4 regions of the Syntrophotalea acetylenivorans genome follow, and region 1 is predicted to be linked to each of the others. Evidence: riboswitches for the same ligand, from Rfam matches in the RefSeq annotation. Region 1 holds a riboswitch; each other region holds the start of a gene.
The links. A riboswitch is a leader RNA that binds a small molecule or an ion and turns the genes downstream of it on or off. The one in region 1 is predicted to bind molybdenum cofactor.

Region 2: another riboswitch for molybdenum cofactor. It lies ahead of A7E78_RS10950 (molybdopterin molybdotransferase MoeA); the one in region 1 lies ahead of A7E78_RS11555 (aldehyde ferredoxin oxidoreductase family protein).
Region 3: another riboswitch for molybdenum cofactor. It lies ahead of A7E78_RS09355 (TonB-dependent receptor); the one in region 1 lies ahead of A7E78_RS11555 (aldehyde ferredoxin oxidoreductase family protein).
Region 4: another riboswitch for molybdenum cofactor. It lies ahead of A7E78_RS09685 (aldehyde dehydrogenase family protein); the one in region 1 lies ahead of A7E78_RS11555 (aldehyde ferredoxin oxidoreductase family protein).

The regions. Positions count from the first base shown of each region.
Region 1 is NZ_CP015519.1:2,515,495-2,518,702, reverse strand. It holds gene A7E78_RS11565 (hypothetical protein) at 1-539, shown strand, start outside; gene A7E78_RS11560 (vWA domain-containing protein) at 549-1,571, shown strand; molybdenum cofactor riboswitch at 1,833-1,954, shown strand; gene A7E78_RS11555 (aldehyde ferredoxin oxidoreductase family protein) at 1,989-3,208, shown strand, end outside.
Region 2 is NZ_CP015519.1:2,381,737-2,384,944, reverse strand. It holds gene A7E78_RS10960 (iron-containing alcohol dehydrogenase) at 1-511, opposite strand, end outside; molybdenum cofactor riboswitch at 1,236-1,355, shown strand; gene A7E78_RS10950 (molybdopterin molybdotransferase MoeA) at 1,716-2,933, shown strand; gene A7E78_RS10945 (iron-containing alcohol dehydrogenase) at 3,107-3,208, shown strand, end outside.
Region 3 is NZ_CP015519.1:2,045,016-2,048,223, forward strand. It holds gene A7E78_RS09355 (TonB-dependent receptor) at 46-2,037, opposite strand; molybdenum cofactor riboswitch at 2,141-2,260, opposite strand; gene A7E78_RS09360 (hypothetical protein) at 2,457-2,822, shown strand; gene fusA (elongation factor G) at 2,809-3,208, opposite strand, start outside.
Region 4 is NZ_CP015519.1:2,112,214-2,115,421, reverse strand. It holds gene A7E78_RS09690 (ATP-binding protein) at 1-996, shown strand, start outside; molybdenum cofactor riboswitch at 1,366-1,485, shown strand; gene A7E78_RS09685 (aldehyde dehydrogenase family protein) at 1,621-2,970, shown strand; gene A7E78_RS09680 (hypothetical protein) at 3,195-3,208, shown strand, end outside.

The DNA.
Region 1 (3,208 bases):
AATACGCCCTGCTTCACGATCAGTGGCGGCAAGCGGTGGTCTTCTTTGAAGGGCTTAAAAACATCCTGGCTAACCCTTATCTTGCTGCCAGCGCCAGTAGTTCCGCCTCCAACTTTCACACTCGCCTGCTGCAACTGAGAGACGCCGTCACCGAAAGCTTGACCAACAATCCAAAACTTCCCATTGAATGGCAATGGAAACTTCATAATCTCAAAGGCAACACCGCCGTTTTGCTGGCGTATAGTGTCCTCTACCATGAAAAAGACGGCCGCAAGGCGGCAAAATTCCTCAGCGACGCTTTAATCGATTATAAAACCGCTATTCAACAGGTAGACAAGGTGAGTCTGTCCTCTCTCGAAAGAGCCCTGCCTCGCTGGAACCTGGAACTGATCATCGCCGTCGGCGAATACCGGCGTCTCGGCCTGACTGAGATTCCCCCTGCGGACATGACCCGGATACAGGAGCAATTACAAACCTACATCCCCGAGGCACCGGGATTCTCACCGGGCGTGCCGGCCGAAACCCGCGTCGAAAAATAGGCGAAAACCATGCAATTTTCACAACCATGGGTCCTGTGGTTGCTCATTCTATTGCCGATCGGTCTTTATTGGCTGACAGCCAATGAACGCTTTGTTCGCCGTGTGCAACGGGCTTTTTCCAACCAGGCCTCCACCACTAATCAGCGGCGGGCTGGCGTTCGCATAATTACCGCAATACTAGCCTTGCTGACCCTGATCATTGCTCTGAGCGGGCCCCATTTCTGGGCGATGCTAAAAGACGACCCACGCCGGCATCTAAAATTGGCCATCGGAATCGATGTCAGCAAATCGATGTTGGCCGAGGATGTAATCAATAAAGAAATCTCGTCAGCTAATTCTACGGAGATCGTCAACCGGCTGAATTCGGCCAGTTTGTTGGCCCTGCGCCTGTTTGAAGAGTTGGACGGCGAACAGGCCGGCTTGTTCTTTTTTGCCCGCAACGGCATCGAAGTCGTGGCACCGACCAGGGACCAGGGTTTTTTGCGGTATATGGTGAAACATACCCGCCTGGGTGAACTGACGGAATCTGGCAGCGACCTGAAAATGGCCATGACAACAGGAGCCGGGCTCCTTGGGGACCACATAAACAAAACCGCTGGCGCCATTGTATTAATTTCGGATGGGGAAGATACGGAGAACAGCCCGGACGAGCTGATTACTCAAGCCGAAGAAATGAATCGTAACAGGGTGCCGGTTTATACCGTCGGAGTAGGCCAGGCCGAGAAAGTATACATCCCTATTCGTCGGCCCGGTACAACACGCATTGAAGGTTTCTATACCGACCCAGCCGGCCACCCTCTGCGGACGCGTTTGCAAGCTTCCAATCTGCGCTCTATTTCAACAGCCAGCGGAGGAGCCTATTTCTCCCTAGGTGATACGGAACCACGGATATTAGCCCGCGAACTGCTCTCACTTATCCCCGAATCGACCGAATTGGCAACGGATGTGCCCCGCAGCCGCAGACTGCGAGACTGGACCCCATTTCTGGTGGTTGTCGGGCTGGTTCTCTACATTGCCAATCGTCTTCTTTGACCCCCTTTTGTTCCATTTTGGAACACAAGAAAACATTGCTTAATGCTAACCATCTACGCTCAACCTTGAACCCTTTTGAAGCAACCCTTTAATTTCAAAAGAAGTTTTGCGACCACAAGGCGCACAGCAAGACTTCTCGCAATAATGGCGCGATTCTTGTTAGTTAAAAGAGCAGTAACTATGGGTATTGAACTTTTAAACGATCTTTGATATAACGCAGTTCTACAATTTCAAAATGCGCTTTTACAGGCGCGTTGCACTTGCACTCTCAATCTCCGAGCATGACAACCTACGAGGAAGGTCCTTATGGTTGCCAAGCCGACGGGTTCCGTTGGAAACAACGGTGCCTCCCACCTTTGGAAAGGAGATTTTTCCCGGAACCGTTCCAAAAGCAACACTTGGGAGGAAAAGAAGATCATGAACAGAATTTTCCGCGTAAACATGAAGGACCTCACCTGCAAGATCGAAGAAGTCCCTGAAGCTTGGGCCGGCCTCGGCGGCCGTGGCCTGACTTCCACGATCGTTGCAGCTGAAGTACCCCCCACCTGCCACCCTCTCGGTCCTAACAACAAGCTGGTTTTCGCTCCCGGCCTTCTGACCGGCACCCCGGCAGCTCAGTCCGGTCGTATGTCTGCAGGCGCCAAGAGCCCTCTGACCGGCGGCATCAAAGAGTCCAACGCCGGCGGCACCAGCGCTCAGCAGTTCGCTAAGCTCGGCATCAAAGCCATGATCATCGAAGATCAGCCTGAAGCCGGCAAGTGGTATGAACTGCACGTCAACAACGACGGCGTTACCTTCCACGACGCTTCTGCCCTCAAAGGCATGCAGAACTTCGACGTCATCGACGCCATGGAAGCCAAGTACAATCCGAAAATCGGCGTTTGCTCCATCGGTATCCCCGGCGAAGAGCGCCTGATGGCTGCTAACATCTCCGTCAAAGACCCTGATCACAAGATCCGTAGCCACGGCCGTGGCGGCCTCGGCGCCGTTATGGGCTCCAAGAACATCAAGGTCATCACCATCGACGATTCCGAAGGCAAGAAAGTTGAAATCGCCGACAAGGACAAGTTCCGCGCTGCTGCCAAGGTTTTCGCCAAGGCCATGCTCGACCACCCGGTTACCGGCGAAGGTCTGCCCATCTACGGCACCAACGTTCTGATCAACATTCTGAACGAAGCCGGTGGTCTGCCCACCAAGAACTTCTTGTACGGTTCCTGCGAGCACCACGACAAGGTTTCCGGTGAAACCATGCACGACGTGATCGCCAGCCGCCCCAACGGCCACACCAAGCACGGTTGCCACGCCGGTTGCATCATCCAGTGCTCCCAGGTTTACACTGACGATAAAGGCGAGTACATCACCTCCGGTTTCGAATACGAGACCGTTTGGGGCCTGGGCATCAACTGCATGATTGAAAGCCTCGACGATTGCGCCCGTATCGACAACGCCATGGACAACATCGGCATCGACTCCATCGAAGGGGCCGTACTGATCGCTGTCGCCATGGAAGCCGGCGTTATTCCCTGGGGTGACGGCAAAGAAACCCTGCGCGTGATGAACGAAGAAATCGGCAAAGCCACTCCTCTCGGCCGCATCCTCGGCAACGGCACCAAGTCCGTAGGTGAAGCTTACGGTCT
Region 2 (3,208 bases), 130 kb from region 1:
CGATAGCCATCTTAACGTGGGTATCGGTGTTGGTGATGATGCAGAAACGGGTCATTTCAGAAGCGGTACCCGCGGTGGTGTTGATGGAGATCAGAGGAGTCAAAGGTACGGAGCTCTGGTTAACACCTTCGTAGTCGCGGATGTGGCCGCCACCGGCGCAAACAAGGCCGATACCCTTACCACAGTCATGAGAAGAACCGCCACCCAAGGAAACGAGGAAGTCACAGCCGTTGTCCTGGAAAACCTTAACGCCGTCATGAACGTTTTTGTCGGTCGGGTTAGGCTCAGCACCATCATAGATAATGCAATCAACACCAGCAGCCTTGATGTTATCTTGAATCTTAGCAGCCACGCCCATCTTGTTCAGGCCAGCATCGGTAACGATCATGCATTTTTTTGCGCCCAGCTCGGCAGCTTTAGCGCCAACTTCGTTAGCAGAGCCAACACCCATCAGAGTTACGCTAGGAATGAAGAAGCCGTAAGTAGTGTCAGCGAGATTAACAACAGGCATGGTAAATCCTCCTCAAGATTTTGTTTGTTGAAAGAGCTTGCACAATTATAAAGCCTTCTACCACCAAAAGAATTCTAAAGTGTTACGCCTTCACCCCCCTTCCTTTCTGTTTACTGAAATTGATTTTGGCACATAAACATCTTTTGTCAAGACTATTCATCAAAAAAACAAAACACTGTTTAAAGATGCCATAACGTCGGAGCCAAAACATAGAGCAATTAGGATGCCAGCGCTCCATTAATGCAACAATTAAGGGATCAAACGCCGACCCATAACCTCCCTGAAAGAGCCTCCAAATCGGCCAAACATCAGCGCCCTTGCTGGCAACCCCTGAAGAGAAAAACAAATCGCTGTTTAATTTTCTCGACCAAGACCCTCCTCCCAGGGGAGCAAAAAGCACCGCCATTACGCCCAACGAACAATAAAACAACAACCCGGGCAAACATTACGTGTCAAAGTGTTCCATTATGGGTCTCTTGCGGGTGTTACATTATGCACCATGTCCTCGCCGGGTCCGCTTCAAACCCCGCCCCCGGAGGTCACGCAAACACTCTTTTCTGTTGAAAAAGCCCTACCATTGGTGTAATTTCTAGCGTCGCATACAATTTTGCAGCAAAGCGCTCACAGAAAGGCTTTCGCAAACCGGATTTTAAACTGACATCAACCCCGGAAGTCATCTCAAGACCTTTCTCAAGAGCGAATCCGGGGCTGCGCATTGACATACAATCTAATCGATCTCCGAGCCGACCGACCTAAAGATATCTACTCCAAGGTCAGAGGCCTACGGGTCTTGCTGGAAACGGTGCGACCTCCCGCTTTGGAAAGGAGAGTCCTTCTGCGCCGCACCTTGTGTTTCGACGCACCGGAGGTTCTTTCCGAAAGGACAAGAACCTCTTTTCAATTCCGGACACGTAACTTAAAGATCGAAAACGCATGGGAAAGTTAAACGTTGTTCTATTGCTCTTCTTACAGTTTAAAAACTAAGCTGAAGCCTGGACACAGTTATATCGCAGGTCTCTCGTACTGCAAGTGAGTGCCAGAATAAAATTGTAATATCTCTTTATTCTCAGCAGCAGGGTACCGCGCAGAACTGCCAGCGCCCTTTGAGATTTAAATCTTCACAAATATTCGTTTTCATATATCAAGGCATCTCTACAGAGTGCCGAAATCAGCTACCAGCAAAGCATTTAGGAAGGAAGTTTCTATGCCCAGCTTTGAAGAAGCCCGTGCCACCATTCTTAACCAAGTCCCCCTGATGGGCCTTGAGCGGGCGTCCATTCTCGATGCCGGCGGTCGTGTTCTCGCCGAAGACATCACGGCCCTGTGGGACATGCCCCGCTGGACCAACTCGGCCATGGACGGATATGCCGTGCGTGCAGCCGACTGCCAGGAACCAACCACTCTTCCCGTTAGCGGTTTTATCCCTGCCGGCGGCTCCCTCGGGTCCCCGATGGAACCCGGCACCGTGGTCAAGATCATGACCGGCGCCCCCCTTCCGGAGGGAGCGGATGCCATTGTGCCCGTGGAAGATACTGAAGAGACCGAGGGTGGCGTTCACTTCCCCAAGCCGGTCAAAGCTGGATCTCACATTCGCCACAAAGGAGAAGACGTTCAGCGCGGAGAAGTGATCGTACCCACCGGCACGATTCTAAGGCCAGCGGAGGTCGGTATGCTCGCCTCCTTTGGCAAGATCTTTGTCTCGGTTTATCGGCCGGTCAGGGTAGCCATCCTGGCGACCGGGGATGAATTGATCGAACCAGGAGATCCGCTGACCGAAGACAAAATCATTAACAGTAACACCTTGGCCCTGGCCACAGCCCTGCGGGAAATCGGCGCCGAACCGACCATCCTTGGCATCGCCCGCGACACCCGCGAAGCAACTCGGGAAAAGATGCTTGAAGGACTCAAGGCCGACGCCTTGATTACCTCTGCAGGTGTATCGACCGGCGACCGCGACTTTGTCCGCACCGTACTCGACGAACTTGGTGCGGAAACCCTCTTTTGCCGCGTGGGAATCAAACCGGGCCGACCAACCACTTTTGCCCGCCTCGACAAGACGCCGATCTTCTGCCTGCCCGGCAACCCCGTATCGACCATGGTCACCTTTGAAGAACTGGTCAGACCCGCCCTGCTTAAAATGATGGGCCACAGCCGAGTCATCAAACCCCTGATCGAAGCCACACTGCTGACGGACTTGACCAAGAAACGCCTCGGCGTTCTCAATTTTCAGCGAGTCAGCATTGAAGTAAGAGACGGCAAGTATCTGGCTAGCTGCTCCGGCGATCAGAACACCGGCATTCTTAAGACCATGGTCCAGGCCGATGCCCTTGCGCTGCTGCCCGAAGATCGCGATCATTTTCAAGCCGGCGACCAGGTAAACATCCACTTACTTAGCCGCTACGCCGATATGCTTGAGTACTGAGGTTCTCGTTAACCGTCGCAATCACGCGAACTATGCGGTATACCGCATTAATTCACATTGACTGCCGAGCTTCACCCATAGTATTTTAATAATCTATGCTAAGTCTTTGAAGCAGATGCTGTGTCAAAGAATAGATTACGGGCGGAAAAACCTCATTTCTCGGCGGTCAAACCATGAATATCAGTAAATTTGTCATTCCGGAAGTCATCTTCGGTCCGGGAGCCCTGCAACATCTCGGCGAGAGCGCTGCAGGCAGCGGTGCCTTCAGGGCCCTT
Region 3 (3,208 bases), 470 kb from region 1:
GTCCTGGATTACTGCTTTCTGTCCAGGACAGCCCAAATCAAAGGATTAATAGGTGAGACTCAGACCGGCCAGAAAGGTACGTCCAGGCGTGAGGAATCCTTCTTCGTGATAAAACTTATCCGTGATATTACTAACTTCGACAAATACTTTCCCGTCCACGTCCCATTTGCGGCCAAGGTTCTGCTCGAGCCGGGCGTTGAGCAGAAAGAAATCCGGTCCCTGCTTCCAGTTGTCGTCATTGTCCTCAAAATACTGCCGTTGGGTGTAGGAGGCCTGGGTGCTTGCGGTCAAACCAAAACCAAAGCGGTAACGCAGGTCAAGATTCGCACGGTGACGGGGCCGTCCTTCCAGTTCACGACCGTTCCATTCGTCATCGGTTCTCTGTTCGGTTTCCAGATAAGTATAGTTGAATCCCATCCAGAAATTGTCGGTCACGTCCGCACCTAAAGTGGCCTCGATGCCTTGCGTGTGTGCCTGGCCAATGTTGGTATAATAACTTGCCCCTTTGGGCCCGACCTTATCGATCAAATCCTTGATATCGTTGTAGAAAAAAGCCACCGAACCGCTGACCCTGTCGTTGAAGATGTGAGTCACACCGATTTCATAGCTTTGAGTTTCCTGGGGGTCGAGATTGGGATTGCCACCGCTCACATCGCTAAACAACTGCTTGAGATGGGGGAAGCTGATCTTCTTGGCCATGGAGCCGTGCAGAGTGGTATTTTCCGACAGGGTCACCACCGCCCCGATCTGGGGATTGAAGGCATGGGCGCTGCCCGGCACCGGCTGATCATTGGCTTCGCGGGGATCAAAGTAGTCATAACTGGCACCTAGGGTCAAAGCCAGCCAGTCATTAGGTTTAATTTCGTCCTCGATGCCGAACGTATAGGTATCGGCACTGTATTCACCAACGTCTTCCCAAGGACCGCCACTCTTGGGGATTTCGCTCTGTTCGCAGTCATCGCGTACAAAGCTCAGGCCAACCTTGAGGAAGCTCAAAGGACCGAAATCCATAAATGTCTGCAGATCGCCACCGACTGTATAATTGTCGTAGGTGGAAGCAAGCCAGAAGTGCTTGTGGTCTGCAGTGAAGGTCAGATCTTCCTCAACCAAACTATCTTTATGGTCGACATAATAACCCCGGGCCTTGACCCGTAGCCAGTCGGTAAATTGTTTTTCCCCAACCAGGCTGACATGCCACTGCTCCCACTCATTGAAGCGCCAACTGCGATTGGGCACACCCTTGGGGTTGTTGTGATAGTCGAAGGTCAGATAGAGGCTGGTATCTTGATCCGGCTGCCAGCCGAGCTTGGCATTGATAGTGCGCTTCATATATTCGCTACCGTCGCGCTTACCGCCGTCCTCCACAAACGGGTTTCCATCAACAGTGTGTTCCCCGATAAACATCGGATCGCTGTCAAAGTCATTGGACAGGCGATAACCGTCGGACTGGCGAAAACTCGTGGTCAGCCAATAGCTAAACTTGCCGAGAGTCGCACCTGTATTGAAGATGTAATTTTGAGTGGCGTAGTTACCCCAGGAAGCAATAACCTCGGCTGTAGGCTTGGCCCCGGCCGTCTTGGTTACAATATTGATAACCCCGCCAAAAGTATTGGCGCCGTAAAGGACCGAAGAGGCCCCCTTGGTCACCGTGATCTTGGCGACTGCATCGACCGGAAGCTGGGACAAATCCAGTTCGCGGTAATACTGCTCATACAGAGGCACACCGTCGATCAACACCTTCAAATCGCTCTGCTCGAAGCCACGTACGCTGACGTAACTCTGGCCTTTGCCGCCGACTGCTACATTGACACCGGGCAACAGCTCCAGAGCCTCGGCTACAGTCTGGGCTCCTCGCTGTTTGATATCCTCAGCGGTCACCTCGGTAACGGTGGTAGCCAGATTGACCACCTGCTGTTCGCCGGTAACAATAACCTCACCGAGCGAAAACACCTCGCTGTCCGCTGCAAAACCGGGCATTGCCGGCAGCATTGCCAACAGGCACATCCAGACCAGCGGTCTAAACAACCTTGCACTCATAATAAATCCTCCTGAAAATGTCCCATCGTTTTCAATACACCCAAATTCCATAAAAAAATGCGCTGACGGGTCTCCCCGCCAGCGCACCATATACCTTGGAATACGCGTTCGCAGGTCGACTCCTTTCCAAATACGGGAGGCGCCACCGTTTCCGGGGGCACCCATCGTTCAAGGTGGCTTAGCTATGGCCTTAGCCGGCCTTGAATCGGAGTGGACTTTATGTTAACGGGCTAAAAAACCCTCTTTCATTAAACTTCAAGCTCTCGTTGTATAGCAAAGGGAATAGCGATTGGCAAGTAAAAATGTTGGGATTTGTCAATTTTGTGACAATCGAACGGTTTGGCGCGGTTGTTATATAATTGGAATACGCAGACTGAACTGATGGGGACAGACCATTGACCACAAACGGGGAGGAACGAATGAAGAGAACCATCGCTCACCTGATAATCCTGTTGCTGGGCATGCTATTGCTAACCGTGGGTTGTCAATCGACGCGACCAACCACCAGGCAGCTGCTGCAAGAGGATTATATGCACATGACGGATGCCGAACTGCTTATCTACTACCAACAATTGGTTGAAGGGGTTGAAGAACCACGCTCAGGCGGTGGCGGTTTCGGTTTTGGACTGGGAGTCGGGATCGGCGTAGGCAGCAGTAGCTCGGTGGGCCTTGGAGCCAGCAAGGGGCCGGAGCGGGAATATACAACGGAAGCCCTGCAGCAACGCCGCGACCAGGTTCGCCTGGAACTGGCCCGTCGCGGCCTGGAGCCAACTACTTTATACTGAATTTCTGCAATATTTCGTCCGGGGCCTGGTCGTACCGGGAGAACTCCATGCTGAAAGTACCGCGTCCCTGCGTGGCACTGCGCAGTTCGGTCATATAATCGAACATCTCTGTCAGGGGCACCTGGGCCTGGATGACCTCCATCTCCCCGCGGCTCTCCATACCATCGATGCGACCACGCTTCTGCTGCAGGGAACCGAGGACCTTGCCGGCGCTTTCCCTTGGTACCATCAGTTCCAAGGCCATGATCGGCTCAAGCAGGGTCGGTTGCCCCTGGCGGGCGGCCACTGCCAGCCCCCGCTGGGCGGCTGCCAACAGGCCGGCTTCGGTGGTGGTACTTGCCTCGTAAGGTGCTTCGGCCACCTCAATCCGCAGATCGGTCAGGGGA
Region 4 (3,208 bases), 400 kb from region 1:
CTGGTTTCAGACTATGAACAAACGACCCCTTCCTTTGCTGATTTGAAAAAACTATTCAGTGTCGGGCATTGTGCTTGCGCTCCCCTGATTGGTCACGGCAAAGTGCTTGGTGTGTTGCTTGTCGATTCTCCGGGCAGCAGCATAGAGATTGCGCCGGAGCGGCGGCGTTTTCTTGAACTGTTTGCCAATCAGGCAGCTCAAGCGATGGAAAACAGCTTGTTAATGCAGCGCCTGGAAGAGTCTCATCGCCATCTGGGTGAAACCCAGGAGCAGATGATTCAGGGGGAAAAAATGGCGGCTTTGGGTGAGACAGCCGCTTCGGTGACTCATGAGCTGCGCAATCCTCTCGTGTCCGTCGGTGGTTACGCCAATCGTCTGGCGGGGTTGTTGCCTGCGAACAGCAAGTCGGGAGAATACAGTCAGATCATTGTTCGGGAAGTGCGGCGCATGGAAGAGATGCTGGGCAATATTCTGGCCTTTTCCAAAAAGCAGATGCTCTGTTTAGTCGATTGCCATTTGGTCGAGATCCTTGAAGAGGTTTTGGTTTTGGAGGCGGAGGCCTTGCAGAGGGCGGAAATCTCTTTGCAGAAGGAAATTCTTGATAATTTACCACCGATTCAAGGAGACGAACAGAAGTTACGTCAGGTGATGCTGAACCTGGTTGGCAATGCGCGTCAGGCCATGGCATCAGGTGGCACATTGACCGTCAGGGCCTATTCTGCGCACCTTCGTGGCGAACCGGCGGTAGCCTTGGAGGTGGAGGATACGGGCGGCGGAATTGAGCCCTCAGTGATGAGGAACATTTTCAATCCCTTTTTTACCACACGTCAGGATGGCACAGGCCTGGGATTATCTATTGTCCATCGAATCATCGAGCATCACCATGGTGATATCGAAGTGCAGAACGGGGAATTGGGTGCCCGTTTCATCATTCGTCTGACTGTTGCTCAGGTCGAGCATAAACCTATGCTGCCCAACTGGACAAAACGCCCTTGAAAGTCTCTTGCAAAGGATGTCGGCGGTGGTAGACTAAAATCAAAGCTAGATCACTAACAAATCAGTCTAAGAATTTTTTTGCGCGCGCGGTTTTTCCCTCCTGACCGGCGCGCTTTTTTTATAGTCGGTGATTTTGATGCTAGTGCTGAGTTTGATCCGTGCAGTAAAAACGCATTAGAAAACCCTGTTTTAATGCCTAAAAGCAGGCCTCGGCAGGTGTAGGGAGAGGCCTGCTTAAGGCTGAGAATAACAATTATTTTTCTTGCGCGAGAGAAGTCGGTTTGGTATAAATGTGTGTGGTACAAATTATGGAATATCGCCTAACGAGCATTAAATGTAGTGATTGTTTGTAGCACATTTAAGGCAAGCAGGCGGGTTCGGCTCTGACCTGTCTTCCCTAAGGCTTGACGCTATGGGGAGGTGGGCTGTGGGTTTCACTGGAAACGGTGGCGCCTCCCGTATTTGGAAAGGAGTCGGAGGATATTGCATCTGCGGCCGTAAGGACGCAAGACGTGCATGCTCCCCTGTCTCTTTTTTTTAATTGTTGCTCTATCTCGTAGGCACTTTTTGGCAATCGGGTTAAGCGCAAAGCTTCAACAACACAAGAACTAGGAGGAATTAGGTATGGCACAGGCAATGATCGATCAATTGGTGGCCAATGCTCGGGCGGCTGCTGACGAGTTCAAGACCTTCACCCAGGAGCAGGTCGACAAGATTACCGCGGCTATGGATGAGGTCAGCGTAGCTAACGAAGTCATGCTCGGCGAAATGGCCGTTGAAGAAACCGGCATCGGCCGGGCTGATCACAAAGCCATCAAGAACCACCTCGGCGCTCACATCGTTTACGAGTACTTCAAAGACAAGAAGTCCGTTGGCGTTATCGAGGAAAAAGAAGGCGTCAAGTATGTTGCCGAGCCTTTCGGTGTACTGGCGGCCGCTACTCCGACCACCAACCCGACCTCTACCGTCATGTTCAAGTCTTTGATCGCCATGAAGACTCGTAACACCATCATTTTCGCTTGTCATCCCCGCGCTCAAAAGTGCAGCGTTAAAGCTGCTGAGCTCATGCGCGACGCAGCTGTTGCCGCCGGCGCTCCTGCAAACTGCATTCAGTGGATCGATACTCCTTCCATCGAAGCTACCGGCATGCTGTTCAACCATCCCGACGTAAACCTGATTCTTGCCACCGGCGGTAACGCTATGGTTAAGTCTGCTTACAGCTCCGGCCACCCCGCCATCGGCGTCGGCGCCGGTAACACCCCGGTTTTCGTCTCCAAATCCGCTAACCTCAGCGTTGCGGTTAACAACGTTATCGCTTCCAAGACCTTCGACAACGGCACCATCTGCTCCTCCGACCAGTCGATGATCTTCGACGACCAGGCCACCTGCGACGAAGCCGTTAAGCTTCTGATCGAGCGCGGCGCCTACCTGGTTAAGCCGGAAGAAAAAGCCCAGCTCGAAGCCGTCATGTTCGACAAGGAACGCGGCGTTCCTGCTATGCAGATCGTCGGTAAGTCTCCCCAGGCCATTGCCAAGCTGGCCGGTATCGAGATTCCCGAAGACGCCAAGCTGCTGCTGGTGCCCCTGACCTGCATCGGTGAGGAAGACTGGTTCAGCCATGAGAAGCTCTCCCCGGTTCTCGGCTACATCTGCTTCAAGGACACCGACACCGCTATCGACGAAGCTAAAAAGCAGCTTCTGTGGGGCGGCGCCGGTCACACCGCCGTTGTCCACGCTCAGGACGAGGAAATTCTCGACAAGTTCGCCATGGAAATCCCGGCTAACCGTCTGCTCCTCAACCAGCCTGCGGTACACGGCTCCGTTGGTCTCATCTACAACAAGCTGCCGCCTTCACTGACCCTCGGTTGCGGTACCGATGGCAACAACTACCTGGGCAACAACATCAACTACTCCGACCTGCTCAGCATCAAGACCGTTGCAGCACGTATCGTTGACTACGAGCGCGACGAGTAATATCGAAACATGCTGATCGGATCAATCTCCCCGAGAGGGGGCGTTGATTCTAGATTTAAGAACGGTTGAAAAGTGGGACTTTTCCTTGTGAAAAGTCCCACTCGTTTCTTGGTCCTTTGGTAAAACAAGCCCCTGCTCCGTTCTTAGGCGAAGCAGGGGCTTGTTTTACCAATAAAGCTGCCAGATTATGAGTAATATTACCGCCAAGTTTTTGGGTGAGAAAGATGAAGAACATGAC